4 regions of the Rhizobium sp. BK491 genome follow, and region 2 is predicted to be linked to each of the others. Evidence: riboswitches for the same ligand, from Rfam matches in the RefSeq annotation. Region 2 holds a riboswitch; each other region holds the start of a gene.
The links. Region 2 has a riboswitch for cobalamin ahead of FHX05_RS26585 (DUF1636 domain-containing protein). Riboswitches for the same ligand answer to the same signal wherever they lie in the genome.

Region 1: another riboswitch for cobalamin. It lies ahead of cobU (bifunctional adenosylcobinamide kinase/adenosylcobinamide-phosphate guanylyltransferase); the one in region 2 lies ahead of FHX05_RS26585 (DUF1636 domain-containing protein).
Region 3: another riboswitch for cobalamin. It lies ahead of FHX05_RS15965 (ABC transporter substrate-binding protein); the one in region 2 lies ahead of FHX05_RS26585 (DUF1636 domain-containing protein).
Region 4: another riboswitch for cobalamin. It lies ahead of FHX05_RS11435 (aromatic ring-hydroxylating dioxygenase subunit alpha); the one in region 2 lies ahead of FHX05_RS26585 (DUF1636 domain-containing protein).

What each region holds. Positions count from the first base shown of each region.
Region 1 covers NZ_JACIAR010000001.1:595,476-603,123, forward strand. The annotation lists gene cobN (cobaltochelatase subunit CobN) at 1-2,212, opposite strand, end outside; gene cobW (cobalamin biosynthesis protein CobW) at 2,222-3,271, opposite strand; gene cobU (bifunctional adenosylcobinamide kinase/adenosylcobinamide-phosphate guanylyltransferase) at 3,277-3,801, opposite strand; cobalamin riboswitch at 3,942-4,341, opposite strand; gene FHX05_RS03015 (chloride channel protein) at 4,522-6,318, shown strand; gene FHX05_RS03020 (cobyric acid synthase) at 6,315-7,648, opposite strand, start outside.
Region 2 covers NZ_JACIAR010000009.1:126,113-133,760, reverse strand. The annotation lists gene FHX05_RS26595 (hypothetical protein) at 1-79, shown strand, start outside; gene FHX05_RS30550 (hypothetical protein) at 133-492, opposite strand; gene FHX05_RS30545 (metalloregulator ArsR/SmtB family transcription factor) at 510-800, opposite strand; cobalamin riboswitch at 1,391-1,607, shown strand; gene FHX05_RS26585 (DUF1636 domain-containing protein) at 1,715-2,128, shown strand; gene FHX05_RS26580 (ABC transporter ATP-binding protein) at 2,148-2,930, shown strand; gene FHX05_RS26575 (ABC transporter substrate-binding protein) at 2,939-3,898, shown strand; gene FHX05_RS26570 (iron ABC transporter permease) at 3,965-4,978, shown strand; gene FHX05_RS26565 (protease modulator HflK) at 6,342-7,648, shown strand, end outside.
Region 3 covers NZ_JACIAR010000003.1:340,321-347,968, forward strand. The annotation lists gene FHX05_RS15955 (hypothetical protein) at 186-590, opposite strand; gene FHX05_RS15960 (diguanylate cyclase) at 755-1,900, shown strand; cobalamin riboswitch at 1,982-2,238, shown strand; gene FHX05_RS15965 (ABC transporter substrate-binding protein) at 2,403-3,419, shown strand; gene FHX05_RS15970 (iron chelate uptake ABC transporter family permease subunit) at 3,423-4,460, shown strand; gene FHX05_RS15975 (ABC transporter ATP-binding protein) at 4,457-5,221, shown strand; gene FHX05_RS15980 (DUF882 domain-containing protein) at 5,317-6,651, opposite strand; gene FHX05_RS15985 (LuxR C-terminal-related transcriptional regulator) at 7,088-7,648, shown strand, end outside.
Region 4 covers NZ_JACIAR010000002.1:733,540-741,187, reverse strand. The annotation lists gene FHX05_RS11445 (GH25 family lysozyme) at 1-845, shown strand, start outside; gene FHX05_RS11440 (hybrid-cluster NAD(P)-dependent oxidoreductase) at 955-2,043, opposite strand; gene FHX05_RS11435 (aromatic ring-hydroxylating dioxygenase subunit alpha) at 2,046-3,290, opposite strand; cobalamin riboswitch at 3,387-3,591, opposite strand; gene FHX05_RS11430 (DUF6656 family protein) at 3,941-4,555, shown strand; gene FHX05_RS11425 (L-threonylcarbamoyladenylate synthase) at 4,614-5,588, shown strand; gene FHX05_RS11420 (FAD-binding oxidoreductase) at 5,622-7,052, shown strand; gene phnF (phosphonate metabolism transcriptional regulator PhnF) at 7,056-7,648, opposite strand, start outside.

The DNA of each region.
Region 1 (7,648 bases), on a different contig from region 2:
GCTTGCGCAAGGCCTCGTCTTCGCCCTCGCCCTTGGCGATGCCGGCATCCTGATCCAGTCCGATATCGGCGACGAGATCGAGGATCTGCTTGCGGAGCAGACGGATGCGGCGCGGATCGCCGCCCGAAGCCTCGTAATATTCGTCGACGAGCGCCTCCAGATCCTTTAGTGGGCCATAGCTTTCGGCGCGCGTCAGCGGCGGCGTCAGGTGATCGATGATGACGGCGCTCGTGCGGCGCTTGGCCTGCGTGCCCTCGCCGGGATCGTTGACGATGAAAGGATAGAGGTTCGGCAGCGGTCCGAGGATCGCTTCCGGATAGCAGCTTTCCGACAGTGCCAGCGCCTTGCCCGGCAGCCATTCGAGATTGCCGTGCTTGCCCATGTGGATGACGGCATGGGCATCGAAGGAGCGACGCAGGAAGGCATAGAAGGCGAGATAGCCGTGTGGCGGCACGAGATCGGGAGAGTGGTAACTCTCCTTAGGATCGATGTTGTAGCCGCGCGCCGGCTGGATGCCCACAAGCACGTCTCCAAAGCGGGCGAACGGCAAGGCAAAACCGTTATCGAGCGCGTAAGGATCGGCCTCAGGCTTTCCCCAACGCACCGTAATTTCATCCTGAATCTGTTTGGGAAGCGACGAGAAGAAATCCTTGTAGTCGCTAAAGGAAAGCCTCTCGCGAACCACGCGGCCATCGCGCCCCGAATTTGTCGGGCCTTCCGCTAAGTGCCGCATCAGCGCATCGCCGTCGGCAGGCAGATCGGCAACATTATAGCCCGCCATCTGCATCGCCTTCAGCACCTCGATCGTGCCGGCTGGCGTATCGAGCCCGACTCCATTGCCGAGCCGTCCATCGCGATTGGGATAGTTTGCCATGACGAGCGCAACACGGCGATCACCGGGCGGCGTGTTGCGCAGCCGCGCCCAATTGGCCGCGAGCCGCGTCGTATAGCGCATGCGATCCTCGAGCGGTTCGCTGGCGACGATATTGGCCTCGACCCTCTCGTCATAGCGGGCGGCCGCCTTGAAGGACACGGCTCGGGCGAGAACGCGCCCATCCACTTCGGGCAATGCGACATTCATGCCGAGATCGCGCGCCGAAAGCCCCTGCGAGGATGCCTCCCACGCCTCCTTCGATGAAGCCGAGAAGATGGCCTGCAGAACCACGGCGTCGCCCGTTTCCAGTACCGTCGCCTGACGATCCGCGCCCGGCGCCGAAACGGCAAAGCCGGTGGCGTTGATGACCACGCCCGGTTTCAGCTCGGTAAAGACGCTTTCGAGAATGCCGACGGACACGGCGTCCTTCAGGCTATAGGCAAAGACCGGCAACGGCCGCATGCCCTCGGCAATGAGGGCCTCTATCATGGCCTCGACGGGTCTGGTTTCACCGCTCTGAACCAGCGCGCGGTAGAAAGAAACGGCAACCGTCGGGGGGTCGAATCCTGCAGGGGTCACCACCTGTTCGAAAGCGATGTCGGCGTCCGACGACTGCTTCAAAGGAGAGTCTTGCCCCTCATCCGCCCTCCGGGCACCTTCTCCCCGCAAGCGGGGCGAAGGGGGAGCCGTGGCCTCGATATGCCCCCTCTCCCCGTCAATACGGGGAGAGGGCTGGGGTGAGGGGCAAGCTCTCCATTCGATTTCGAGCCCCCTCCACTCCTCGACGCCGATCACGCCCCTGCCCGGCCACCATATCCCGGCCTTCATCAGGGGTGCAGCAGGCATAGGCTTCTCAGCGCCCGTGAGCATCGCCTCTGCATAGACAAGAAACGCCCGGGAATTCGCTTCCCCGCCCTCGATCAGATAGGACCAGAGCGCGTTGAGATCATCGAGCGCAACGTTGGAGAATGGCGTCAGCCCAGGATCCGGCTTCGAATCCCCCGGCAGCACCGCAATCAAGGCGCCCTGGCGCGCCGCGCAGGCATGCAGCGCTTCCAGAGCATAATGGAAGTAACTCGCCCCTCCCAGCGCCCGCACGATGATGAGCTTCGCATGCCGCGCTGTCCTGTCGACATAGGTATCGACGGACATCGGATGCTTGAGGCTCATCAGGCTTGCAAGCCGAAGGGAACGGTCGCCCTCACCATGCGCCGCGGCAATCGCCGCAAGCTCGGTATCGGCAGCCGACAGAAAGAGGATATCGCCGGGCGACTGCCCAAGGTCGATCGCCTCCTCGCCGTCGCTGATCGTTCCCTTCTGTGCCAGGAGGAGATGCATGGATTTCCCTTAGGCCAGCGCCTCGATCGCCTTGCGCACGATCGTCTCGTCCATCTCGTGCAGACCGATCACCACGAGCCGGGTCGCGCGAGCTTCGCCCGGTGTCCAGGGGCGATCGAAATAGGTGTCGATGCGGCTGCCGACGGCCTGCACCTGCAGGCGCATGGGCTTGCCGGGGACATCGACAAAGCCCTTGAGGCGCAGCACGTCATGCTCCGCAATCACGCCCTTCAGCGCATCGACGAAAGCCACCGGATCGGCGATCGGGCCAAGCTCGACGACGAAGCTGTCGAACTCGTCGTGATCGTGCGGCGTGCCGTCCTCATGCTCCAGCTCGTGATGGGATTTGCGGTTGACAATATCGTCTTCCGTGCCGATTCCGAGGCCGAGCAGGATGGCGGCCGGCACATCGCCGTTCTTCGCTTCGATGATCGTCGGCTTGCGGACCGTGCGCGAGGCAACCTCGGCGCGGACGCGGCCGAGACCGTCGATATCGATCAGGTCGGTCTTATTGAGCACGATCAGATCGGCGCAGGTCAGCTGGTCCTCGAAAAGCTCTTCGATGGGGCTTTCGTGGTCGAGCGAATCATCCTCGACGCGAGCGGCTTCGACAGCGTCATGATTGTCAGCGAAACGGCCGGCAGCAACGGCGGCACTATCGACCACGGTGATGACGCCATCGACGGTGACGTGGGTGCGGATGTCGGGCCAGTTGAAGGCAGCGACCAGCGGCTGCGGCAGAGCAAGGCCTGACGTTTCGATGACGATGTGATCCGGGCGCGCATCGCGCTCTAGAAGCTTCGTCATCGTGGGGATGAAATCGTCGGCCACGGTGCAGCAGATGCAGCCATTGGTCAGCTCGATGATATCGTCTTCGGTGCAGTTCTCCGCGCCGCAGCCCTTCAGCACGTCGCCATCGACACCGAGATCGCCGAATTCGTTGATGATGAGCGCGATCTTCTTGCCGCCGGCATTCTGCAGGAGGTTGCGGATCATCGTCGTCTTGCCGGCTCCGAGGAAGCCGGTGATGACGGTGGCGGGAATCTTTTCCTGGTTCATATGCATCAACCCTTCATTTTCAGCGGCAGGCCCGCTGCGATAAAATAAACTTCGGCACTCGCCGCTGCGACCATTTGGTGCAGACGGCCGGCATGATCGCGAAACGCGCGCGCCATGCGATTTTCCGGCACGATTCCCAAGCCCACCTCGTTGGAGACGAGAACGAGCCTCGATCGTGCGGTCGGCAGAAAGGCGGTCAGGGCGGCAAATTCCGCCGCCATGTCACGCTCGGCCATCATCAAATTGGTGACCCATAGCGTCAGGCAGTCGACAAGCACGGCTCGCCCCTCGGCATCGATGGCGGCAAGCTGCCCGACAAGATCGATCGGCTCCTCATGCGTCTGCCAGAGATCGCCGCGGTCGGCACGATGCTTTGCGATGCGCTCGCGCATCTCCTCATCCCATGCCTGCCCTGTCGCCACATAGTGACGTTCAAGACCAGTGTCCAAAACCAGGGATTCGGCAAACCTGGATTTGCCGGAACGCGCGCCCCCAAGGACGAAGACTGCTCGGGAAGTCGAAGACGACATACGCTATGCCCGCTCCCACGCGGAAGCGAGGGTGGGCAGCACATCGCTGGAACCGGAAAACGGGCGCCTACACGCCGAAAACTCGTCTTGCGCCATGACAACCTCCGTGCTGGCAGCGGAACTTACGTCCCAGAACAGGCTCTGTGCCCGGCACGCATGGCAGGTCTCCTGGCTCGCGGATAAGGCGCCGCGACGGGGGCAGACCGAAACCGGTCGCCCCCAATCGTGCACAAGCGGGTCTTTCTCGCCTTCCCGGCAATGCATCATGAAAAGGCGGACGATTCGTAGAATAAGAGGCGTCCAGCCCCGGTTAATCATGATGCCACGCCAGTGGCTTTTTCGACTTGAGCCTGTCCCGCCCCGTTCGCCCCATGCGAACCATCGACAGAACAGGCTTCGAACCGAATGAAAGACCCTGACCGCTCTACAGTCGCGGGGTCGGCTGTGATGAGAACGCCCGAATTGGGTCCGTCCCTTCACATTCCCTTTTCATCCCATGCGGCAGATCGCCGCTCGGGAACCATTCGTTATGCCGGCAATGATTAGGCTTTCACTTACGTCAAGTCAATCAAGGGCATGGATGCGACCTGCGCCGTCCCGATTGCGAAATCGGCGGAAAATTCTCATGAAACCAGCGGCTTTTTTGCCGTATTTCTTTGATGTTAGGAGTTTATAGAGGGTAAGCTCTCACATTCGAGTAAAACGTATCGTCCGTTTCCCATGCTGCAGAAATTCCAACCGCGACGCCTCGGCGTCTTCTCGGCCCTATTCGATCTCGGTCGCTTCAGGGCATTGCTGCGCCGTGGCGAATTGGGACTTGTCTTCGCCGGAGCGCTGGTAGGCATAGTATCCGGCTGTGCGGTCACGGCGATGAGCTATATCTCGCGCAAACTTCACAGCGTCATCTATGGCATAACCGACTACGAACGCTTGAGTTCGGCGGCGATGGCAATTCGGGACAAATCGGTAGTGTTCATCGCACCAATCGCAGGCGGCATCATTCTCGGCATCCTGCTCTACATATTGTCCCGCACACGCAAAAAGCCGATGGTCGATCCGATCGAAGCCAATGCGCTGCACGGCGGTCGCATGTCGCTCACCGACAGTATCATCGTTGCCGTGCAGAACCTGATCTCGAATGGATTCGGCGCCTCTGTCGGGCTTGAAGCAGGTTACACACAGATTGCCGCCGGCATCGCCTCCAAATTCGGCTACAAGATGCAGATGCGCCGCGCGGATCTGCGCATGCTCGTCGGCTGCGGCGCGGCCGGCGCCATCGCCGCCGCTTTCAACGCGCCGCTCACCGGCGCCTTCTACGCCTTCGAGCTGATCATCGGCAGCTATTCGATCGTGACCCTGACACCCGTCGTCGTTTCGGCGCTGATATCCACAATGATCGCAAGACTGCTTGCCGGCGACGACTTTGCCATCGATATCGATCACTTCGGGGCGATCGTGCCGGCGGATTATCTTCCGGCCATCCTGCTCGGCGCCTTCTGCGCCGGTATCGGCATCCTGATCATGCAGGGCGTCGCATGGGTCGAGGAACTGGCGCGCAAAAGCTCGATCGCGCCGCCTTTCCGCCCTGCACTTGGCGGCTTGGTGGTGGGAACACTGGCGTTGATCTCGCCACAGGTTCTGTCTGCCGGCCACGGCGCCCTGCATCTTAACCTATCGGCCGATGTGACGCTGAGTGCACTTGTCGGCGTCTTCGTCCTGAAGTCCCTGGCATCAGCGGTCTCGATCGGCTCCGGCTTCAGAGGCGGTCTCTTCTTTGCGTCGTTGTTCATGGGTGCGCTGCTCGGCAAGATCTTCGCTTATTGCGCACCTTATTTCGATCACGCCACGCTGACGCCGGCCGTCTACGCAGTCGTCGGCATGAGCTCGCTTGCCGTCGCGATCATTGGCGGGCCGCTTACCATGACCTTCCTGGCGCTCGAAATCACCGGAGATTTTCCGATCACCGCCCTGGTTCTGGCGGCGGTCATCACCTCCTCGCTGGTGGTGCGCACGACCTTCGGCTACTCCTTCGCCACATGGCGCTTCCATTTGCGCGGCGAGAGCATCCGCAGCGCTCACGATGTCGGCTGGATCCGCAACCTGACCGTCGCCCGCATGATGCGCCCCGATGTGCATACGGCCAGCATCGACATGAGCATCGAGGAATTCCGCAGGAATTTCCCGATCGGCTCGGCGCAGCGGGTCATCCTGGTTGACAAGAACGAAAAATATTCCGGATTGGTTCTCGTACCCGACGTCTATGCGAGCCCCGTCGAAAAGGATGACGAGGAACACGGTCTTTCCGATTTCATCCAGCTGCGCAATGAATTTTTGCAGCCGCAAATGAACGCCAAGCAGGCAGCAGCCATGTTCGAGCAGACGAAGAGCGAAGCGCTCGTCGTCGTCAACGACCTCATCGAACGCAAGGTCATCGGCCTGCTGACGGAGAGCTATACGCTGCGTCGCTACAGCGAAGAACTCGACCGCCGCCGCCGGGAAGTCTCCGGCGAACTCTAGGCGACCAGACCGTCGAGCCAGGCGGGATCGAGTACGCTTTCCAGCTCTGCCGCAACTTCGTCCAGAGCCGCGTCGACGCTGGCGCGATAGTTCATGCGCTCGCCGGAAAGGCCGAAGCTTGCCAGCAGCTTTGCCCGATAGCTGTCACTGCTGAAAAGGCCATGCAGATATGTGCCCATGATGCGACCATCCGGTGATACGGCTCCATCAGGCCGCCCGTCGATCATGGCCAATGGCCGTTCACAGTCCCGGCCCCGCGTCACGCCGAGATGGATTTCATAGCCCGATAACGGCACATCATACTCTTTGGAGACGGCAATGCTGTTGCGCACGGTCTTTTCCGGCGCCATCTCCGTCTCGATATCCAATAGGCCCAATCCGGGCGTCTCGGTCACCGATCCTTCGATGCCAAGTGGATCATGGACCATGTGGCCGAGCATCTGGTAGCCGCCGCAAATGCCGATGACGCGGCCGCCGCGGCGAACATGCGCGGCTATATCGCGGTCCCATCCCTGCTCGCGCAGATCAAGGAGATCACCGATCGTAGACTTCGAACCCGGCAGCACCACGAGCGCTGCATCGGCAGGCAAGCGCTCTCCAGCGCGGACAAACACCAAATCGACATCCGGTTCGGCCCGCAGCGGATCGAGGTCGTCGAAATTGGCGATGCGCGACAGCACGGGTACGGCGACCTTGAGCGCGCCAGTGGAACCTCGAGCAAGTCGCTCCAATACGACCGAATCCTCCGCCGGCAGGCGCACCGCCGCCTTCAGCCAGGGGACGACACCATGGCAGTGCCACCCCGTGAAGCTACCAATTGCCTCTATACCCTCACCGAAGAGGGAGACATCGCCACGGAACTTGTTGATCAGATAGCCGCGGATCATCCGCCGATCTTCCTCCGGCAAGATATGGTACGTGCCGACCAGCGACGCGATCACGCCGCCGCGGTCTATGTCGCCGACCAGCACGACGGGGACATTGGCGCGTGTCGCAAAGCCCATATTGGCGATGTCGCCGCGCCGCAGATTGATCTCGGCAGGCGAACCCGCCCCCTCGACGATGACGAGATCAGTCCCCGCCCGCATCGCGGCGAAGCTTTCGAGCACCGCGCCGAGCAATTGCGGCTTGAGCGCCTGATAGTCCCGGCCCTTGGCTTGGCCCCAGACCTTGCCCTGCACGATGATCTGGCTGCCGGTTTCCGATTGCGGCTTCAACAACACCGGATTCATATGAACAGATGAGGGAACGCGCGACGCCAGCGACTGCAGCCACTGGGCGCGTCCGATTTCGCCGCCATCTTCGGCAACGGCGGCATTGTTCGACATGT
Region 2 (7,648 bases):
CTGCACTCTTGGTGAGGCATCCGCCTTGCTGTTCGATCGAAAACTTCCGGTTGAGCGCGTAATTATCGAAGGCCGATAAAGGTGCGATGGGGCAAGGGCGAGTGTGCGCTTCGCCCCATCAAAAACTCGAAATCAGGCCGCCACGACTTCAAGCGGACCATGATCGTCGCAATGGTCGCCATGCTGATGGTGCAGACGTCCATCGACCAGGTAATCGGTATGATCGCTATGTGGGACCGCCTCATGACCGCAACCTGGTCCATGAACGTGGCCGGCAGCATGGCCAATATGATCCTTGAGCGGGCGGCATCCATCTGGATTGGTTGTCGTCACTTCGATGACATGTTCATCGACATGGTCCCCATGCGGATGATGGAGGTGTCCATCATGGAGATAATCGATATGATCACCATGCTTGACGGCAACATGGCCGCAGCCGGCGCCGTGCTTGTGATCATGGTGGTCGTGGTGCGGCAGATTGCAGTTGCTCATGGATCTTTCCTTTCGCTTCAATGGTGTTCGCAGGCGTGGTCGATCGCGTTGTCGATCAGGGCCAGAACGTGGTTGTCAGCAATGGAATAAATGGCGTTCTGTCCATCCTTGCGTCTCCTGACCAGGCGGGCGGTCAGCAGAACCTTGAGGCGGGCCGACATGGTGCCGATCTTTTCCCCCTCGATCTCGGAGAGCTCGCCGACACTTCGTTCCTTCTGGGCCAGGAGGATGAGCGTTTTGAGCCGCAGAGGATCTGAAAGAGCCCTGAACATTGTCGCGGCGACATCCAATTGCTGCTCTGTGGCCATGCCATTAATCCAATATTCTATTGTTAGATAGAATATTGGATTAATTGATCCGTGATGTCAATGAGAAATCTCTGCCAGCATGCCGTCGCAGCTCTAAAGAAAACCACCACCGAGATTATGGCAGACCCCCACCGCAGGTCGGCCGTGATCGCCCCTCTTGTCCGACCGCTTCGCCCCATCGGCAGCGATCTTTGCGCTTATCCTCGCTCGCGCAAGGCGATCAGAGTTGCCTATATCAACGCCAAACAAGTTTTGAAGGGTATCCGGTTGGCCGGAATTCACCGTCTTGCCGTGATGAAATCAAATCCGTTTGGAGCAGCTGTGGCTAAGTGCGCCTTGCTAGATAATTTTTGGAAGATACTTACTCAGCTCCAGCCGTACGGTGACATCGTCTAGCAACAACGCTCTATGCCGTCGCTTTTCCACTTAGGGCAAGCCCACCTCCCGCTAGCATCGACTTGATAGAGAATACTTGTTATTGTAAACGTTATATCATAACAAAGGTCGAACTTATTCAAGTCGCACACTCTCAGGGAAAATAGACGATGTGTATAGAGTTCGACAGACGATTGTCACTGAGCTTGCGGTGTGTCATCCATAGACGTGATGGTGCTGCTGTCGAGGAATTCGGCATGCGGCTGAAAAGGGAACACGGTGCGGATTACCCATCAGGGGCCTAAACCGTGGCTGCCCCCGCAACTGTAAGCGGAGAGCACGTTCGCAAATACCACTGGCGTCAAAGCCGGGAAGGTGCGAACGGGCTGTGACCCGCGAGCCAGGAGACCTGCCATCAATGATGTCAACCGCAACGGACGGGGTGTTCCGATGGAAAATACGTGGTTGGGCGGCAGCGCTTTTGCGCCTTTGCGTCCCATCGTGATTTTGCCTCCGGCGAATGCTCAAGGAGGCTATTCATGCACAATGCGAACGAACGGATGCACCGGATCACCGTGTGCACGGATTGCCGCCACTTTGGTACACCATGCAAACCGGGGCTGCGGCTGCTGAGCCAACTGCAGGCGGCAATCGCTCAGGCCGGCACGGCCCTCTCGGATGATTTCAGCGTAGCAGGCAGCGTCTGCATGGCCGGCTGCACGCGGCCCTGCACGGTCGCGTTTCAGGCGACAGCGAAGGCAACTTATCTCTTCGGCGACATCGAGGGTGAGGCCGACATCGGTGAGCTGGTCGCCTTTGCCCGTATCTATCGTGAGCGTTCCGACGGCATGACACGGGCAGCCGAGCGCTCGAAAACCTTGGCCGGCAAGACGTTGGCGCGCATTCCCTCCGCGATGCTCTCCAGCGAATCTTGCCCCGAATCTTTGCAGTAGGAATTCCACCGTGGCGACCATGCAAAGACACCCATTGCTGGCGGCCCACCAGCTTGCCTGGGGGCCCTCCAAAGACAAACTCATCATCCGTGACGTCGGCCTTTCCATTGAAGCCGGCGATCGTTTGGCAATCATAGGACCGAACGGAGCAGGCAAATCGACTCTGCTTCGTTGCCTCTATCGCAATCTACGACCGCTCAAAGGTTCAGTCCTGTTCGATGGCAATGACCTCTGGTCAATCGCGCCACGGGAGGTCGCTCGCCGCATAGCGGTTGTTCTTCAGGAAACGCCGGGCGACTTCCCCTTCAGTGTCCGCGACATCGTCATGATGGGCCGCATTCCGCATCGTAAGGGCGTTGGGCGCTGGAGCGACGAGGATCACGACGCGACCGCCGCCTCATTGGCACGTCTCGATCTCCTTAGCCTGGCGTCCCGGCGGTTCTCCTCCTTGTCCGGCGGCGAAAAGCAACGCGTGCTGGTTGCCCGTGCACTCGCGCAGACCCCGGAGGTGATCATCCTCGACGAGCCCACCAATCATCTCGACATCCGCCACCAGCTTGAAGTCCTTGCATTGCTCAAAACGCTCGACCTGACAATCGTCACGACGCTGCACGACATCAATTTCGTCGCCGATTTTGCCACGCATGTGGCCGTCATCCATGCTGGTAGGGCGAGCGGCTATGGAACGCCTGATGACGTGCTGACGACGCAGCAGATCACCGCAGCCTTCGGCGTTTCCGCCGAGATCCATCACACCGGCGGCAACACCGCCCGCCGTTTTACCTTTTCCCTTCAATCATAGGAGTTTTGATGACTTTCCGCATATCGATCCAGGCTGCGGCATTTATCGCCGTAGCCGCCCTTTCGGGCACAGCCATGGCCGATCCCGTGACGGTCAGGAGTTGCAATCGCGATGTTACGTTCGATAAGGTCCCGGAGCGCGCCGTTTCCAACGACGTCAACCTCACCGAGATGATGCTTGCGCTGAAGCTTCAGGATCACATGGTCGGTTATACCGGGGTATCCGGCTGGAAGACCCTTGATGAAAAGCTCCGCGAGGGCGTCAAGGAATTGCCCGAACTCTCCCCTAAATATCCGACGAAGGAAGTCCTTCTGAACGCCAACGCCGACTTCTATTTCGCGGGCTGGAATTACGGCATGAAAGTCGGTGGCGAGGTAACCCCTGAAACCCTGGCGCCTCTCGGGATCAAGGTCTATGAGCTTACGGAATCGTGCATCTTCATCATGCCGAAGAACAAGCCCACCATGGACGACATGTTCGTCGATCTGCAGAATCTTGGCAAGATCTTCCATGTCGAGGATCGCGCGCAGGCGCTGGTTACCGACTATCGTAAACAGCTTGGCGAGATTGAAGCCAACATCGGTCATATCGACAAACCTACCCGAGTCTTCGTCTATGATTCCGGCGCGGAGAAGCCATTTACGTCAGGCCGTTACGGTATTCCGACCGCGATGATAGAGGCGGCCGGTGGCACCAACGTTATGGATGATGTTGAAAAAAGCTGGACGGAAGTCTCATGGGAGCCAGTGATCGAAAGAAATCCGCAGGTAATCGCTATCGTCGATTATGGTCAGGTGACAGCTGCCCAGAAAATCGCTTTCTTGAAGAATAATCCGGCCTTCGCCAATATCGAGGCGGTGAAAAACGATCGCTTCGTCGTCCTGCCTTATGTCGAGGCAACTCCCGGGCCACGCAATATCGAAGCGATCGGCAAGCTCGCCAAGGCTCTTCATCCGGACATGTTCTGACCCGTTCGGCTATTTGACATAAGTGCTCGGCCAAAGGCCGGGCGCTGGTTCTCCATGGATGTTTGCATGCGTTCCCGATTGTTGTCTCTCACCATTTTGCTGATCGTCCTCTTCGTCCTGTCGATCACGGCGGGTGTCTCGCTTGGGGCGGCATCCATCCATTTCGATACCGTCTGGTCGATCGTCATCAACAAGCTTCACCCGAACACCTTCGCCACGACCTGGTCGAAAGGGCAAGAAAGCATAGTCTGGGACGTCCGCTTTCCACGCGTAATCCTGGCGGCTCTGGTCGGCGCAGGCCTCGCCGTAACCGGCGCTGTTTTGCAGTCGCTGACGCGAAACCCCTTGGCGGACCCGCATCTTCTCGGCGTGTCGTCCGGCGCTGCCTTCGGCGCAATCCTGGCACTGCTGCATACCGGCCTTATTCTCGGGCTCCTGACCGTTCCGCTCTTCTCCTTCGCCGGAGCCTTGCTGGCCACCGCTGCAGTGGCGCTCGTTACACACCTAACACGATCACATTCTGCCGATCGGCTGGTACTGTCCGGCGTTGCCGTCGCCTTCGTCTTCAGTGCGCTTGGAAATCTTCTGATATTCCTGGGCGATCCTCGGGCGACCAATACCGTTGTCTTCTGGATGCTGGGCAGCCTCGGGCTCGCACAGTGGCAGCATCTCATCTATCCCGCTGGAGTGCTTGCCGGTTGCCTGGCCCTGCTTCTGCCGAAGTCCCGGGAGCTGAACGCTCTCGCCATGGGAGATGAAACCGCTGCAACGCTCGGAATAACGGTCGCCCGATTTCGCTTCCTCCTGTTCGTCACGACAGCGCTCCTTACGGGCGTCATGGTAGCCTTTTCGGGAGCCATCGGCTTTGTCGGACTGATGGTGCCACATTTTGTGCGCATGGTAGCCGGGGCCGACAATGTCCGCGTCCTGCCGCTCAGCGCTGCGATCGGTGCACTCACCCTTATCTGGGCCGATGTCGTCGCGCGCTTAATCATGGCACCCGAAGACATGCCGATCGGTATCGTCACCGGCCTTGTCGGTGGGCTTGCCTTCATTCTAATCCTGGTAAAAAGCGATTAGTGAACTTCGAAAAATGGCTCACCTGGGTTGATACATAGGCTTTTCCGCATTCGGAAGACTGGCCAGGGCCGATCGAGGAAATGTTCTCGCGGCACTTCGGCAAAGACTGTTTCAACCCGCTAGCGACAACTTGAACAGTCGCCGTGACGTGCTTCGCACAAGCGCGACGCATGATCTAAATTCGTCCGGTTTCATCATCAATTGGGCCCCTGATGAATAGCCCCCCGTCGCAAATTCTCGATTTAAGCGGGACTTTTTCCCCGACTTTTGCCACGTCGCCGCATAGGGAGTTTTACGGCGGCCATGATGCTCGTGTTGAAGGCGCAACATGATGCTGCCGCAGATCTACGGGTCTGCTCGGGAATGCCCCGTGATTGGATGTGGGCGCGAAGCCGTCATTCAACAATCTAAGCTTTAATCCCTGCAATGAGGGCTATTTGCGAAAGTTAACGATACCCGCCTTGAGTAGATATGAACCGTCGACCCACCAAACCACAGTGCTAGTGAGTGCGCATGCCGATGATTGGCGTCATCATTTTGACGTTCACAGCGATCCGCTCGAGCACCCTGGGCGGAACGACCTCACGCTCTGGCAGTGACCATCACGCTTGGTTCGCGCGCTCCACGATTTCGGTTGCAGCTTGGGGTACTGCGGCCTTCGGCAAGCGGTGCGCCGGGTGCTTGATGACTACCGTAGGATCACATGAAGATGTCTTTATATGCCCGAATGGTCCGCAACCGCCCAGCTTTCTAACGGTGGCCGATCATAAATCGGGCTCATTACTCACAGATGGAGAGGAATGACATTCGATCGGGCGTTCGCCACTCCATTGAATACCGGGCGCAGTTTTCTGCTCGTCGGAGTTTCTTGATCAACCCGGCGATCAGAACTCAACCCCCAGGTTACGCCGCCAATTGAGCTCCTGCGCAAAGCAAAACCTTGTCGATATGGGCGCGATACGTAATAACGTCTCTCTAACCCGAACTGGTCGCCGTTTTGCGGGCAACCAGGGACCATTTCAATTGAGCACGGAAAAACGCATCAAGGATGACAATGCCGCATTCCATGGCCGGCCATTCGCAGCAACTTCCTGAGATCAAAAGCCGAGCAGACTTCCAACTTGCGGCGGTTCAAGCCCGTGACCTTGCAAGCCAGGGCGCCATTGTGTCGATTTTCGTCACTCTGCTTTTGCTCTGTGCTTGGATCGCGAGCACGTTCAGCCTCAATGCGATCTGGATTGCGTTCTTTTGCGATAACGCGGCAGCACTTATCCTCTTTGGGACCGGGCTTCGATCTGCCCACGAGATCGCGCGGTGGCGTCGGGAGCAGGCCGGCCTTGCCAGCATTCCACTCGGACGGTTCATGCAATGGCTCATTGCCTTCGTAACCTCGCCGTGGTCGTCACGACAGGCGCAAGAGCCGGATCCGGTCGAGCGTTGGACCGAGAGCGCGTTTTTCGCCGGGCAATCGGTTTTGTCACGTATAGGTGCCCGCCCGCTCTCGGTCTTCTGCCTTTCCCTCTTTGCATGTTTGATCGTCTATGCCGGTTGGAGCCTGAAGGCGGACGACATGACGATCGGAACGATGACCCTTCTTATCATAGCCGCCTGTTTGGCTTTCGCCTTTTTTCTGCTTGTGACGGAAAGACGCCTGGCCGCGATCGAGGCACCGGAATGGCCAGAGGCAAGAGCGATTTCGCAGTTGGCGCGCGTTCCTATCTTCGTGCTTGTATTGTCCTGCTTCAGCCTATTTGTGAGTACGCGTGGATCCGGTCTGTCCATAAAAATGCTCGCAGCGCTGGGAGGCTTTGTCGCCGTTGTCGCGGTCGAGTTCCTGCTTCGCGCGATTGCGTCCATGTTTCGCCCGCAAAACGATAGCCGCGAGCCGGCATTGATCGCGACAAGCCTTGTGGCGGGCATTCTTCAGTGGCCACCCCGGCCTTGGGTCGGCATCCAATCTGAGTTACAGACAAGGCACGGCATCGACCTACAGCAGATCTGGGCCTTTTCGTTCATTCGAAAGGCCGCTCCAGCCATTATTTTTGGAACGCTGTTTCTAGGCTGGCTGCTGAGCAGCGTGCACGAAGTTCCGATGACCGGCCGAGGCATCTACGAGCGGTTCGGCAAGGCCGAGGGCATCCTGCATTCCGGCCTGCACATCGGCCTTCCTTGGCCGTTTGGCCGAGTTATTCCCATCGAGAACGGCAGCGTGCACGAGCTGGCAACCTCCGTCAGCACGAGCGGTGATGGCGAAAAGCTGGCCGATGCCGAAGGGCCAGCGCCGGAAAGCGCGAACCGGCTGTGGGACGCCTCACATATCAGCGAGAAATCTCAGCTTATCGCCAGCGGCACCGGCGGCGCGCAGAGCTTTCAGATCGTCAACATGGATGTACGTTTCGTCTACCGCATCGGTCTTTCGGACCAGGCGGCGGTAAAGGCGGCCTATCGGGTCGCCGATCTCCCAGCCTTGATCGAAAGCACCGCAAACCGCGTATTGGTTCATGACTTTGCCAGGAGAACGCTCAACGACGTCTTGAGCGAAGGCCGGTTGTCGCTCGCAAACGATATCGCCTCGGCAGTCCAGAAAAACATGGATGAGCTGAACAGCGGCGTCGAAATCCTGGCGGTGGTCGTCGAGGCCATCCACCCGCCTGCCGGCGCGGCCAATGC
Region 3 (7,648 bases), on a different contig from region 2:
GAGGAGGGGGCGGCGAGATGGTTCGCCGTTTGGCGTGAGCCTGCTTTCCCTGAGCGGCCGACCAATCGGCCTGCTTCGTTCGGCAAGATGCAGCTGTGAACACTAATCCTCAGATGTCGCGACGTGATGGTCGCGCAAGCGGCAGCGTTGACGGTGGGCATCGCGACGAAAGCCGCAATGCCGGTTCAGCCAACGATGTCGGGGAGGGGTGGTGCTCTCGGGCCTGTATTCGGCGGATAAAGCTGGCGGTGGAACGCCTCCGATCTTGCGACGACCGTCTCTCCACGCGGGGAGGCAAGGCGCTCACAAATGTCGGTAGGAGGCGCAGGCAGCATCGCGGCGGACGCAATCCGGCATGCCTCGCATCCGGGTGCGTAGGCTTTCCCGTGCACCTTGCCATCGGCATCCTTGTAGGTGATGCAAAGGACGGGCAGGGAGCCATCCGGAAGCCGGTACTGGGCAAGCTCGATCGGGGATATTTCGTCCGCGGTTGCGACGATCGGTTGATGGGCGAAGTCGATGAGCAACAGCGCAACGGCGCAAAGAATGCGCGCGCTCCACTGAAATGTTCGCGAAATCGTCTTCCGCATGCTTGTCCCCACCACCGCATTCGCGGATAAGGTTTCAGTCATAGGGCAGGCGCATCACAAGCGCAATGCGTCAATTCGTGCCGCGATGCCGCCGCACTGCCGATCGATGAGAGGCATATAAACTATTTTTAGAGATCGCATGGTATCTCGTAAGGACTTCGACCATGCCGCCGCAGCTCATCTATCGCGGCGCGTTGCGAAGACTGGGAATCGCCATGGAAGTCGAAACACATCTGATCTCGCTAATACGTGTCCTCGGCCAGGTGGCGATTATTGTCTATGCCTATTCCTGGGTCATCCGTATCGTCGAGCGCGGCGCTTTGAAATCCGTGGCCGTCGGGCTGTTGTTCGGGCTAGTCGGCATCCTGTCCATGGGCGATCCCATCCAATGGATGCCAGGTGTGATCCAGGATGGCCGGTCGATCCTCCTTGTCCTTACGCCAATCTATGGCGGCCTTTTGGGAACCATTGTCGCTGCGGCGATGATGGCGCTGTTTCGGTACATGGTGGGCGGCATGGGCGCGGTGGTCGGCGTGGCCGGCATCGTAATCGTTGCAATCGCCGGCTATGTACTCACTCTGCTGCCGCGGCAATGGACCGGCACGGGATGGCGGCGATCGGCTCTGTTCGGTCTGGCGACCTGTTCATCCATTGTGGTTGTTTTCCTTTTTCCGTGGGCGGTTGCGCGCGCCCTTCTTATCTCGGCAACACTTCCGGTAACGATCGTCAATATCCTCGGTGTCATGCTGTTGTCGGATCTCTTGCAGCGGGAGCAATATCGCATTGGCATCCAGCGCGCGCTGGAGAATGAAGCGAGCCTCGATCCGCTGACAAGGCTTCCCAACCGCCGGGTGCTGCAGCGCGAAGGCGATCGATGCAGCAAGGAAGCGGGTATGCGGCGTATCCCCTTCTCGATCATCATGCTCGATATCGATCACTTCAAGAAGATCAACGATAGCTGGGGCCATTCCTTCGGTGACACCGTTCTGGCGCGGTTGGCCGATGTCATCAGGCAAACCGTCCGCAAGACCGACATTGCCGCCCGTTATGGCGGCGAGGAGATCGTCGTGCTGCTGCCCAACACCGATACGCGGGCTGCGGCTGCCGTTGCGGAGAAAATTCGCAAGGATATCGAGGATACGACCTTGATGTTCGAGCAGGAGGCCGTCCATGTCACGGTCAGCATCGGCATCGCCTGCTCCCTCGAACCGACGACGGATTTCAAACATGTGCTCGAGGCCGCCGACAAGGCGCTTTATCGGGCGAAGGCGGGCGGGAGAAATCGTGTGGAACTGGCAGAGGCCGCATAGGCCCGCCGCCTTTCCTTCCCATGGGCATGGCGTGCTCTGTCTCATTTCTATCCAAGCGTCCTTGACGGAACGGGGCAGTCCGGAATAACTGGACGTGACGGTTCCCCAAGGAAGACTCCGCGGGGATTAATAGGGAACACGGTGAGGATGACCCAAGCGGGACCTAGACCGTGGCTGCCCCCGCAACTGTAAGCGGATTGCCGATCATCCGGGAATGACCAGCCTGCTGGTTCCTTCCTGAGGCTTTGAGCCGCGCCACTGCAAGCATGCTTGCGGGAAGGCCGATGATCGTCAGATATCCGCAAGCCAGGAGACCTGCCGTCGATCACGATCCAATCAGCCGGGCGGGGATGCTCGGAAAGGACAGAGAATGATTGACCTGCGCCTTCGACATTATCCGACACCTATCGGCCTTGATTGGGATCTCCGCAGCCGGCGGCCGTCTTTCTCAGCGCGATCGCGCTGACGCCGCCCCGTTTCCTTAATCCTATCGAGATCGTTTATGCGCCATTTTTTGACGACCATTGCATTTGCACTTGGGCTGACCGGTTTTGCCGGCTCCGGTTTTGCCGCCACCCAATATCCTCTCACCATCGATAATTGCGGTCAGAAGGTCACTTTTGAAAAGGCTCCGGCCAAGATCGTTTCGCTCGGCCAGGGCATGACTGAAATCCTCTTTTCGCTCGGCCTTGCCGACAAGATTGCCGGAACGGCGGTCTGGGTCGGCCCGGTTCTGCCGCAATATGCCGAAGTCAACGGCAAGATCCCGCGGCTCGCCGATAACGATCCGAGCTTCGAATCCGTCGTTGGCAAGGCTCCGGATCTCGTCGCTGCCGAATTCGAATGGCATGTCGGCGCGCAGGGTTCCGTCGGCACACGCCAGCAATTTTCGGAACTCAGGATCAATACCTATGTTGCTCCGACCGATTGTGTCGCCAAGGTCAATACCGATGGCGGCGATGGTGTGCGGAAGGAGCTTTTCACGATGGATCTGGTCTATCAGGAAATCGCCGAGCTCTCGCAGATCTTCGACGTTAGGGATCGCGGCGATGCCCTGATCGCGGATCTGAAAAAGCGCGAGGCGGATGCAGTCGCTTCGATTGCCGCTGCCAAGGCCAAGGATCTTCCGATCGTGTTCTGGTTCTCCAGCAAGGAGGTCAATGGCGATGCCTATATCGCCGGCAAGAACAGCGCGCCGGCCTATATCCTGAAGACGCTCGGCGCCAGAAACGTGGTGACGACGGAAGAAGAATGGCCGATGGTCGGTTGGGAAACCATTTCGCAGGCCAACCCGGCCGTGATCGTCATAGCCACCATGGACCGCCGCCGCTATGCGGCCGACGATCCGAAGGTCAAAGTCGATTTCCTCGAAAAAGATCCAGTCACCAGCCAGCTCGACGCCGTTAAGAACAAGCGTTTCGTCATGATGGATGCGCAGTCGATGAACCCGACCATCCGCACCATCGACGGCATTGAAGTATTGGCCAAGGGCATCAAGTCCTTCGGCCTGGCGCAGTAAGATATGGGTCTCGCCGCAAAACGCAGGACATGGTGGGCGCTCTTGGCGCTCGCCATGGCTGCCGTCATTCTTCTGACCTTCATGATCAGCCTCGCCGTATCGATCGGCGAGATTTCGATCCCGCTGTCGACCACAGTAAAGGCCGTTTCGAACCGGTTGTTCGGAACGAGCTTCGAACTCAGCCGGATCCATCAGGGGATCGTCTGGGACTATCGCCTGAGCCGCGCGCTCGTTGCTGCAAGCACCGGTGCGTCGCTTGCCTTGAGCGGGGTGGTCTTGCAGGCGTTGCTGCGCAATCCGCTCGCCGAACCCTTTGTGCTCGGGATTTCCGCCGGCGCCTCCACCGGGGCGGTCTGCATCATGATCCTCGGTCTTGGCTACGGCATTCTAGGCCTTTCCGGCGGCGCCTTCCTCGGCGCGGTTGCAGCCTTTCTTTTCGTCGGCCTGCTTGCCGCCGGGGTCGGCGGCACGAGTGAGCGCATCATTCTATGCGGCGTCGCCGGTTCGCAGCTTTTCAACGCGCTCACCTCCTATATCGTCACCACCTCGGCCAATGCGGAGCAGGCGAGGGGCGTCATGTTCTGGCTGCTCGGCTCCATGAGCGGCGTGCGCTGGCCGGACGTTTATCTTTCAGGGCCGGTCGCCATCATCGGCTTCGCCGTCTGCATGGCGCATGTCCGCGTGCTCGATGCCTTCATCTTCGGCACGGATGCTGCCGCATCGCTTGGCATTGCGGTCAAGCGCGCCCAAGTCGTTCTGCTTGGCGTGACGGCTTTCATGACGGCAGCGGTCGTCAGCATCGCCGGGTCGATTGGTTTCGTCGGGCTCGTCATTCCGCATGCGGCCCGCTTCGTTGTCGGGCCAAGCCATGACCGGCTGCTGCCGGCAGCAGCTTTGGCCGGCGCCATCTTCATGGTCGCCGCCGATATCATCTCGCGGGTCATCATTCCCCAGCAGATTCTGCCGATCGGCGTCGTCACGGCCTTGTTCGGGGCTCCGGCCTTCGCCCTCATTCTCTATCGCACCCGGAGGACGGCATGAGCATTGCTGTGGACACGGTAACCTTTGCAGCCGGCAATAGCCTCATCGTCAACGGCGTCAGCCTGACGGTGGAAAAAGGCAAGGTGCTCGGGCTCCTTGGGCCGAACGGCTCGGGAAAATCCAGCCTGCTCAGGCTGATCTGCCGGCTGCGGAAGGTCAAAAGCGGGGTCATCCGGCTAGGCGGTAGCGATATTGCCTCGATCTCGCGGAGCGATATTGCCCGCCGCATCGCGCTGGTCGAGCAGCAGGCGACGACCGATACGCAGGTCACAGTGATGGACGTCGTCCGTCTCGGCCGTACGCCGCATCGCGGTCCCCTATCGGCCTGGAGCGCTCACGACGATGCGGCGGTTTCCGATGCGCTTGCCCGTGTCGGTATGCAAGGCCGCGCCGGTCAGCCGTGGCAAACTTTATCGGGCGGTGAACGACAGCGCGTCCATATTGCGAGGGCGCTTGCCCAGACTCCAAGCGAACTGCTGCTTGACGAGCCGACGAACCATCTCGATATCCAACATCAGCTCGATATTCTCGGCCTGGTCTCCAGGCTCGATGTCACCTCCATCGTGGCGCTGCACGATCTCAATCTCGCGGCCATGTTTTGCGACAGCCTTGCTGTTTTGCAAAATGGCGAGGTCGTTGCGGCAGGCCCGCCTGAAGAGGTGCTGACACAGGAGTTAATCGAGCGCGTTTTCGGCGTGCGCGCGCATGTGCAGAAATCTTCAGTGCACGGCCGCTGCAACATTCAATACATGGCGGGTTGAGTGGCATCTGTCGCGATCGCGAAATAAAATGGATCGCCCCAGTCTAAGCAATTCCGACCGGGGCGCATCGTATTACTGAATGGTGCGAGTTCGCCTCAGCCTTCGAAGCCGAACCGCTCGACGTCGAAATCGTCGCCATCATAGCTGATGGCTCCGGCTTGGGCCTCCGCCATGTCGTCGTGCATCGGAATGGGCGCGCTGACGAGGCCTGGCAGCGTCATGTCGACGGCCATGCCTGGCGGACGCAAAGCCCAGGCGACGATCGCCCCCGTCGACATGTCTCCAACACCGGCTGAGACATCTTGCGCGGCCGCCGAGGGAAGGGCAGCGATCGGCTGCATCTTTGCCATGGCGCTCTCGGTCGTATTCTCCACATTGTGAGACACGACGAGCTTTCCAGCGTTGCTGCGTCCCACGACCAGGCTGGCGAGCACGGCAGTGGGAGCTGGTCTTTCCGGCGCGGTCGTGGGGATGACGACGATGCTGCTGGTCGGCCGCCACGCCGGCAGCGGAACGGCATAGGCTGCGAGGTCGGCAAAGGGTTGGGTCTTGCTTTCCTCAGCCACCCGCTTGCCAAGCTGAGTTTCCAGCCCATCCACGGCCCGGCTTCTGGGGGTTGGCAGCATGCTGGTCAAAAGGCTGCGGTCGGGTTCGACGTTGCGAGACGCTGTGAATGATCCGGCATCGTCGCTGTCGTCCTCAGCGGCCGTGATTTTGCTCGCCATCTGGGAAGGGCGCTTTTTGGATTGTGCGACCGCTACGTCGTAACCCGGCAGTGGCCTGCCATCTGCCGGCACGTGAAGCGTCTGTCCATTGGGGAAAAGCCGCGCAAGCTCCTGGCGCGACATTCTCGGCCATGCGCGCACTCCGCCAACATCCAGATGCACGAAGGGCGAGCCGGAATTGGGATAGAAGCCCACGCCGCCGATCTGCATCTGCATGGCGATTGCGCGCAAGCTCGCGAGCTTCACGCCGGGAATGTAAAAATCCATTGCCTTGCCGAGCGTGTGCTGGCTGTGCTTGGCGACACCGGAGCTGCGAGACCGGCCTCTCAGCATGTTGTTGGTAGACGGAGAGCGGTAGGCCGAAACCACGTGAATGGACTCTTTGGCGCCACTGCGGCGGTAGACTTCCCAGACGAGATCGAGCAATTCCGGATCGATCCTGGTCGGCTCGTTCTTTCGCCAGTCGCGCAAGAAGCGGTTGATTTGAGCAAGGCCGCGCGGGTCATATTTGCCATTACGCTTGAAGACGATGGTCGACCTTTCCCCCGTATGCGTGAAGAAGAGCTTGAGTGCCCTGTCCTCGGCCGCCGCCGAACCGGCAAAGGCGCCGAGCATCAGCATCGCGATCAGCGCCACCCGGAAAGCGATGAACGAGAAAGTCGTGGCGAAAAATGCCGCCGGAATGGAAAAGATCACGTGATGCACGGATACGACTTTCGCCCTTGCTAAGAGAAACAGAAATCAGAGGCGCCGCGCCTGCGGCATCGCTATACCCTCCAATTATGGTCAACAAATCCCTAACGGACCGTTTAAAGGCAGAAACGGAAAAATTTCATTGGTCCGAGTATATTCGTGAGCGGTTGAGGTCGCTTTCTCCCTTGGCGTGCCTTATTTCTGAAAGCTTCAGCTTTGCCGTTGCAATTTTGTCAGCGGTCAACCCTTGCCTGTAAGGCGGTTTCTTCCAAAAGATAGGTAAAACCGGCTTTGCAAACGTTTTCGCGTGGGTTGCAAACTGTCTGCCAAGACATCATCATCCCGCCCCATGAGTGGACAGAATCGTTTTGCTCCCCCGTCGAGCGGGCAGCAAACAATCAAACGTAGCGACCTATTGCGGCAGCTCCGGCGCGCCGGGCTGCGCCGTTTGACGACCATTGTCGCACCTGCCGGCTACGGCAAGACCTCGCTTGCCGTCCAATGGTACGAGCTGCTGAAGGCGGATGGGGTCAAGCTCTGCTGGGTGTCGCTCGATTCCGAACACACCAATCAGGAAGCCTTTCTGCTTGCATTGATCGATGCCTTGCAGACGCTGCTTCATGAAGATGGTGCCGACGCCGGCAACCTTCCGGCTGCAGCATTGCTTTCGGTGCTGGCGACCCGCCTGCGCAAGATCGAAGGACCGCTCGTCGTCTTTCTCGACGATTATCATTTCGCGCAGACGGATGCGACCGAGGCGCTGATGGCGAAGATCCTCGCCGACCTCTCGCTCGAACATGTCAAGCTGGTGCTGGTCAGCCGCAGCCCACCACGCTTTCCGCTCTCGGCCTTGCGGCTGCGTGGTGAGTTCAAGCAGTTCGGCGTTGCCGAGCTTGGCTTCAGCGATGCCGAAGCTGGAGAGCTTTTTGCCGGGAAGGGCACTCATCTGACGGAGGAGCAGATCGGTTCTTTCAATCGCCGGACAGAAGGCTGGGCGGTCGCACTGCAG
Region 4 (7,648 bases), on a different contig from region 2:
CATTCCTGCAGGACAAGCGGATTGCCGGTTTCATCTCAAAGGCGTCCGACGGACTTCCTGAAAGCTTCAGTTGCACCGGCGACCATGGCGGCGATACCGTGGCCCATTGCAGGACGATGTGGCGCAAATACGCCGTCAGCCGTGAGCTGTTTCAAACGCGCCGCATGCTGGCAAAATCGAATGGCCTGTTATGGGGCGCCTATCATCTGGGGCGGCCCGGCAATCCGATCGACCAGGCCAATCATTTTCTCGATTATGCCGATCCGCAACCCGATGAGCTGATGGTGCTCGACATCGACGGCATGGATGCGACGCAATTCATGTCGCTCGACGATGCGCAGATCTACGTCGCCCACATCAAGGTCAGAACCGGCCGCTATCCCATTCTCTACGTCAATCACAACACGGCGCGATACATAGCCGACCACCGGGGTACCTATCCGCTGCTGTCACGGCTGCCCTTGTGGTATGCGCGCTACAAGCCTGATGTCAAAGGCACTTTCCCACTCGGCAATTGGGACAATTATGCCATCTGGCAGTTTGCTTCGTCGGACAATTGCTCGGAGAAAAGCTGCCCCTATCGGGTCCCGGGCACGCTTACCGATATCGACGTCAACGTCGTGCCGATGACAAAGGTCCAGCTCGCGAGGATCTGGCCGCAGGGCGATCTCCTGCCGGCGAAACCGCTACCCGCGCCCGACCTGACGATCGCGCTCGCACAGATGTGCAGTGGGCCGCGGCAGATGCTCGTTTCCCTCATGCTCGAGATCGACCCCGTCGTCACGGCCTCGACCCCGCAAACCAAGCCGGTCGAGATTAATGAGCTGAACTACCAGGATTTCTAGAGCGTGATGCCGAAAAGTGTGGGCGGTTTCCGGACGACATCACGCTCTACTTCTTTGATGCTAGAGCGGATTCAGATTTTAGGTCGAATAGACCTAAAATCATCCGGCTCTAGGCCTCGATCTGCACATCCGTCTTCGGGCGCGAGCAGCAGGCGAGGATGTAACCCTCGTCGATCTCATCATCGAGGATGCCGCCATTGTGGCTCATCTCGACTTCGCCCGAAAGCTTCATGACCCGGCATGTGCCGCAGAGGCCGGATTCGCAGGCTGCACCGATGCGCACGCCGGCGCCCCGCGCCGCCTGAAGCACGGTCTGGCCCGCCGCACAGGCCACATCCTTGCCCGCCATCGTGAAGCGGATCGTGGTCGCCGCCTCGCCGGAAGCATCGTCAGAGACTTCCGCAAGCGGTGTCGCCGCATTCGCTGGCTGGAAGCTTTCCTGATGGTAGCGTGACATGTCGAAGCCATGCGCTTCGAGCATCGAGCGCACGGCATCCATGAAGACTTCCGGGCCGCAGCAGAAGATGGTGCGATCCATGAAATCGGGCGCCAGCAGGCCGATCTTCGCCTTGTCGATGCGGCCCTTCAGCCCCGACCAGAGATCGGTGCGGCCGCAGCCTTCGACGATGAAGCCGAGATCGAGGTTCGGCATGAAGCGGGCGAGATATTCGAGCTCGGAGCGGAAGATGATGTCCGTCGGGCTGCGCGAGCAATTGACGAAAGTAATGTCAGACAGTGGTGCTATGTCCGACATATACCGCGTCATCGACATCATCGGCGTGATGCCGGAGCCGGCCGAGACGAAGAGATATTTCTCGCCCGGATGACGGATGTGGCTGAAATCGCCGAGCGGGCCGAAAGCCTTGATGCGCATGCCCGGCTTCAGGTTCTCGAACATCCAGCGCGTGCCGATGCTATCTTTCTGCGCCTTCACCGTCACGGCGACCGAGAAGGGCCGTGACGGCGTGGACGACAGCGTATAGGTGCGCATGACCGGCTCCGGAGCCGCCGGCAGCTCCAGCGTCACGAACTGGCCCGGCAGATAGCGGAACCAGTTGTCCTTGTCGGACCCGAAGGTGAAGGTCATCACATCGGGCGCTTCGGGCGTGACTGAGAGACATTCGAGCAGATGCTGCCTGTCGCTCCAAGGCTGCATTTGGTCGAGATGGCGATGCGGAAGGGAGACGGCCATGTTCATGCTCAGGCAACTGCCGACAGCTTGGCCTGGTCGCCTTGCAGCCGGTTGATCATGAAAGTCGTGTACCATTCGACGAACTGCATGACGCCGCCTTCATGGATTTCCGAATAGGGACCGGGCTCATAGGCAGGCGAGCGGATGCCGAAGGCATTTTCCTCGACGATGCGGCGGTCCTGATCGTTGGTTTCGGTCCAGACGTGCGTCAATTCCTCGAGATTGTAGTCGACGCCTTCGACCGCATCCTTGTGAACGAGCCACTTCGTGGTGACGGCGGTTTCCTCGGCGCTGATCGGCAGGACACGGAAGGAAATCGCGTGGTCGCCGAGCATGTGGTTCCATGTCGTCGGATAGTGGAAGAGCAGCATGGTGCCGATGCCGTTGATCGTCACGTCGGGCGAGAGCGGCCGCCTGACGGCATTCTGGCCGGACATGGTGTAGCTTTCGGCGCCTTCGATCAGTGGCATGCGAGCGGTGCGGAACTGTCCGTCAGGAGAGATCTTGAATTCGCTCGGCAGACCCGCGGCTTCGCAGCGCGCCCAGTGCTCGGTGATGACGGGATCGTTCATCGCGCCCTGTACTCCCGTCACGGTCGGCGCTTCCGGGAAGGTGCGGCACAGTTCGGGGTGATTGGCCGCGCAATGATAACACTCGCGGTTATTTTCCCAGACGAGCTTCCAGTTGCCCTTCTCGATAATGGTGCTCTGGAAGGCGACCTTGGCTTCGCTGATACGATGCGGGGCCATGTAGGGCTCGATCGTGGCGCGAACCGGTGCGAAATCGGGAGCGTTCTGCGCGAGGCAGATGAAGATGTAGCCGCCGACACTTTCGCAGTGAACCGGCTTCAGCGAATACTGGCTCTTATCGAAATCCTCTGCCATCTGTCGGGCAAAGAGCAGCGAGCCGTCGAGTTCGTAAGTCCACTGGTGATACGGGCAGACGAGCTTTGCCGACGATCCGCGCTCGGTCGTGCAGACGCGCGAGCCGCGGTGGCGGCAGCTATTGTGGAAGGCGCGGATGACCTGATCGCGGCCACGGACGATGACGACGGGATAATCACCGATCTGAACGGTGAAGTAATTGCCCGCACGCGGCACTTCGCAATCATGGCCGATGAACAGCCAGTCGCGATAGTAGATCGTCTCCATGTCGAGCTTGAAGTATTCCGGATCAGTGTAGAAGGGTTGCTCCAGGCTGAAACCCGTCCGGTGGTTCTTCAGTTGCCGCAGAACTTTGCTGCCGATATCCATTTGCCTATCCTTGCGCAATACCGGAAGACGAGCAGAGGACATGCAAGGCCGTTGGGAACGGCCGAAAGCAATCCCCCGACCGCCCGCCGCGGTCAGTAAACCATATGTGCCCAAGGCTGGTTTCCGGGCTCTGGAGCGGCCCTGTTGCCAGGACCCCATGGCACCTTCCCAGACCAATCGGCCCAGTGGCTTTATCCGCCATGCCTCACTCCACCACCGTTGCGGGGGCAGCGCCGGATTTTGACCGGCTTCCCAATTCTCCGTCTCCCTAGCAGGCGGCACCTTGAGATTGATATCATCATAGCTCTCGGCCGCGTCTGCCGCTGCGCTGCAATGCGACATCGGCTTCGAATTTGACGACAGGTAAAACCGGACGATAGGACGGTTGTATGGCGTGAGAATATTGACAGGCAATTCAATTACTTGGGCGCTTGCATCGGAGATGGTCAAAGCATCGCATATCCATTCCGCCAATGACGCTTTATCCTGATTGCGACAGGTCAGCGAATGGCGGGTAATCAGGGGAATAATTGGGCGGCAGAAAGCGCCAACGGAGCCGCTATCGGGGCGCCTTCAATCCGGCACGATCAAGCTCGGCTCAAGCTTCGTGGTTCATCATGTCACCAAAGAGTTTTATAGCGAGATCCGGCATGGCCAAACTCAGATATTTCGACGCTGGGAAGCCCGCCGAGCCCGAACCGGCACAGCCGATATCGACGGGGTATACCGAATTCCTGCGTACCGGCCGTATCAACCGCAACAGGCCGCATTGGCTGGCGGAAGAGCGGGAATACCTCACCCACGAACAGGTGGCCGAACGCACGGCGCTGAAGCTCAGGGACGCCGGCGAGAAGACCCATGACCGGCTCAACAATTTCCATAGGTCCATCCGCTTTCCGAAGCTCATCTTTCATCACACGCTGAAGGACACGCCGCATCTCGGCTATTGCCACGTTACCGCGGCGCGGACGCAGTTCGCGCATTATGAGGACGTGAACTGGGCTTTCTATATCGCCAATTTCTTTGCCCGGATCGGCCAGGAAGCGAACTTCTTCGAAGACATCAGCCTCAAATATTCGCGGATGTATTTCGCTGTCGCCATCCATCCGGACAAGGAAGCCGAAGACAAGAAGCTGACGATCAACCGCGATGTCAGAGGCAACGGAGTGTTGTTCCACACCCACGATCCGCAGATCGCCATCCGCAATGTTCTTCTCCTCGGCGCCCGCAACGAGCAGCTCCGCGACATCATTCGCCAGCTTTGACGATTGATCCGAAAACTCGAAGAGCATAGAAACGGCCTGAACTGCAAGCAGGCAGGCCATGGCACGACACATAGACATTCTCGAACATCCGCAAACGGCAATAGAAGTGGCGACGGCGACCCTTGCCGAGGGTCTGCCGATCGGGCTGCCGACAGAGACGGTCTACGGCCTTGCCGCCGATGCCACTAATCCCGCCGCCATTACCCGGATCTATGAGACGAAGGGCCGGCCGCGCTTCAATCCGCTGATCTGCCATATGAGCGATCTCGCCATGGCCGAGCGCTATGCGATCTTCGACCCCATCTCGCGCAAGCTCGCGGAAGCCTTCTGGCCCGGGCCGCTGACGCTGGTGCTGCCGCTCCAGCCCGATAGCGGCATCCATCCGCTGGCAACCGCCGGCCTCGACACGGTCGGCATCCGCGTGCCCCAGGGCTTTGCCGGCGAGCTGATCCGCGCCTTTGATCGCCCCCTTGCCGCGCCGAGCGCCAATACTTCTGGCAAGATCAGCGCCACCAGCGCCGATCATGTGGACGACGATCTCGGAGAGCGGATCACGCTCATCCTCGACGCCGGGGCTTCGGTCGTCGGCGTGGAGTCGACCATCGTCAAGGTTGAGGATGGCGAGATGCGCCTGCTGCGGCCCGGCGGGCTGGCGGCAAGCGAGATCGAACGGGTAGCCGGCAAGGCGCTGAAGCGCAAGAAGAAGGCCTCCGCTGCCATCGAGGCGCCAGGCATGCTTGCTTCGCATTATGCGCCGGGAGCGGCGGTGCGGCTCGACGCCACGGAGGTTTCCGCAAGCGAGGCGCTGATTCGCTTCGGCACGCCAAACATTCCCGGCAGCGAGAATGCCGTCGCTGTGCTGGATCTGAGCGCCCGCGGCGATCTTTCGGAAGCTGCCGCAAACCTTTTCGACTTCATGAAGCGCGCCGATGCCACCGGTGCAACGACAATTGCCTTTTCGCATATTCCCGACGAGGGCCTCGGCGAGGCTATCAACGACCGGCTGCGCCGCGCGGCCGCGCCTAGAGACTAAATCGGCCCGACACCATCAGGCAAAGGAAACGCCATGAGCAGCTCCGCCTCCTCTTCCGACCTCCTCGATCGCTTCGCCGCCATCGTCGGCGAAAAACATGCCGTGCGGGACCCGGCGGAAATTGCGCCGCATCTGGTGGAAAACCGCGGGCTCTATCATGGCGCTTCGCCTATGCTGCTGAAGCCCGGCTCGGTGGAAGAGGTTTCGGCCATCCTCAAGCTCGCCAGCGAGACCGGAACGGCCATCGTGCCCCAGACCGGCAATACCGGGCTTGTTGGCGGGCAGACGCCGCGCGAGGGCGGCTCGGACATCATCCTATCGCTGGAACGCATGAACCGCGTGCGCGATATCGATCCTGTCGGCAATACGATGATTGTCGATGGCGGCTGCATCCTGGCTGATGTCCACAAGGCGGCAGCCGAGCATGGCCGCATGTTTCCGCTCTCGCTCGGCTCGGAAGGCTCTTGCCGCATCGCCGGCAATCTTTCCACCAATGCCGGGGGCACGGCCGTTCTCGCCTATGGCAATATGCGCCAGCTCTGCCTCGGCCTTGAAGTCGTTCTGCCCACGGGCGAGATCTGGAACGGATTGCGCCGCCTGAAGAAGGACAATACCGGCTACGACCTGCGCGATCTCTTCATCGGCGCGGAAGGCACGCTCGGGGTCATCACCGGTGCGGTGCTAAAACTCTTTCCGCAGCCGCTTGGCCATCAGGTCGCCTTTGCCGGCCTGCTATCGGTCGATGACGCGCTAACGCTATTCAAGAATGCCTCCAGCCTCTGCGGCACGGCACTGACCGGTTTCGAGCTGATGCCGCGCATCGGCGTCGAATTCACCACGCGGCATATACCGGGCGTGCGCGATCCGCTGGAGACGGTGCATCCCTGGTATGTGCTGATCGACATCTCCACCTCCGATTCGGCTGAGACGGCCGAGCGGATGATGACGACGCTGCTCGAACAGGGCTATGAGACCGGCCTGATCCAGGATGCGACCATCGCCAGCTCGGAAGCGCAGCAGAAAGCCATCTGGCATATGCGCGAGAGCATGTCGGACGCGCAGAAGCCGGAAGGCGGCTCGATCAAGCACGACGTTTCCGTGCCAGTGGCGCAGATCCCGCAATTCATGGCGGAAGCCGAAAAGGCCGTTGTCGCCGCCATGCCTGGCGCCCGCGTCTGCGCCTTCGGCCACATGGGCGACGGCAATATCCACTACAACATCTCGCAGCCCGTCGGCGCCGACAAGGCCGAGTTCATCGGCCGCTGGCGCGAGATCAACAAGATCGTGCATGGGCTTGTGTTGCAGCATGGCGGCTCGATCTCCGCCGAGCATGGCATCGGTCAGCTGAAGCGCGATGAACTGGCCTCCATCCGCTCGGAGATCGAGATCGACCTGATGCGCCGGATCAAGACGGCCTTCGACCCGGCAGGCATCATGAATCCGGGGAAGGTCCTCAAGGTCTGAGGTTTAGACCGTGACGACGACCCGCTCGGAAGCGAAGCAGCCGATCTGGCAGGAAATGACCGCACCATCGGCATCGATGTCCTCGCCAGCATAGGCAAGCACCGGCGTCAGCCGCGATTGCTGTAGCAGGCGCGCTTCGGTCTCCGTCGGCATGCGCGCCGTGATGTCAGTGGAGCGGCGCCAATAGTCGGCCACGCCATACTCCGTGAACGCCGCTGTGAATGAGCTCGTTGCGGCGAACTTCTCCGTCAGGCCGGGAAAACGCTCAGCCGAGCAGCTGCGCATGACGACCGAGACGGGAAGCGCATCGGCATAGGCGACCACACACATTTCCAGCACCGTCTCGCCCGGCTGCAAATTCAGCCTCGCGGCGATATCGGCGGCTGCCGGAACCTCCTTCGCCGAGAAAATCTTGCGCGTGAGGTTTGCGTCCGTTGCGGTCAAATTCTTGCTGAACCGCACCTTATTGCCGAGTTTGAAGCGAACGGGCATGTCGGCGCGGACATAGGCGCCGCTTCCGCGCGCAATCCGTAGCAAGCCCTCCCCTTCAAGCTGCGCAATCGCGCGCCGCATCGTCACCCTGGAAACGCCGAATT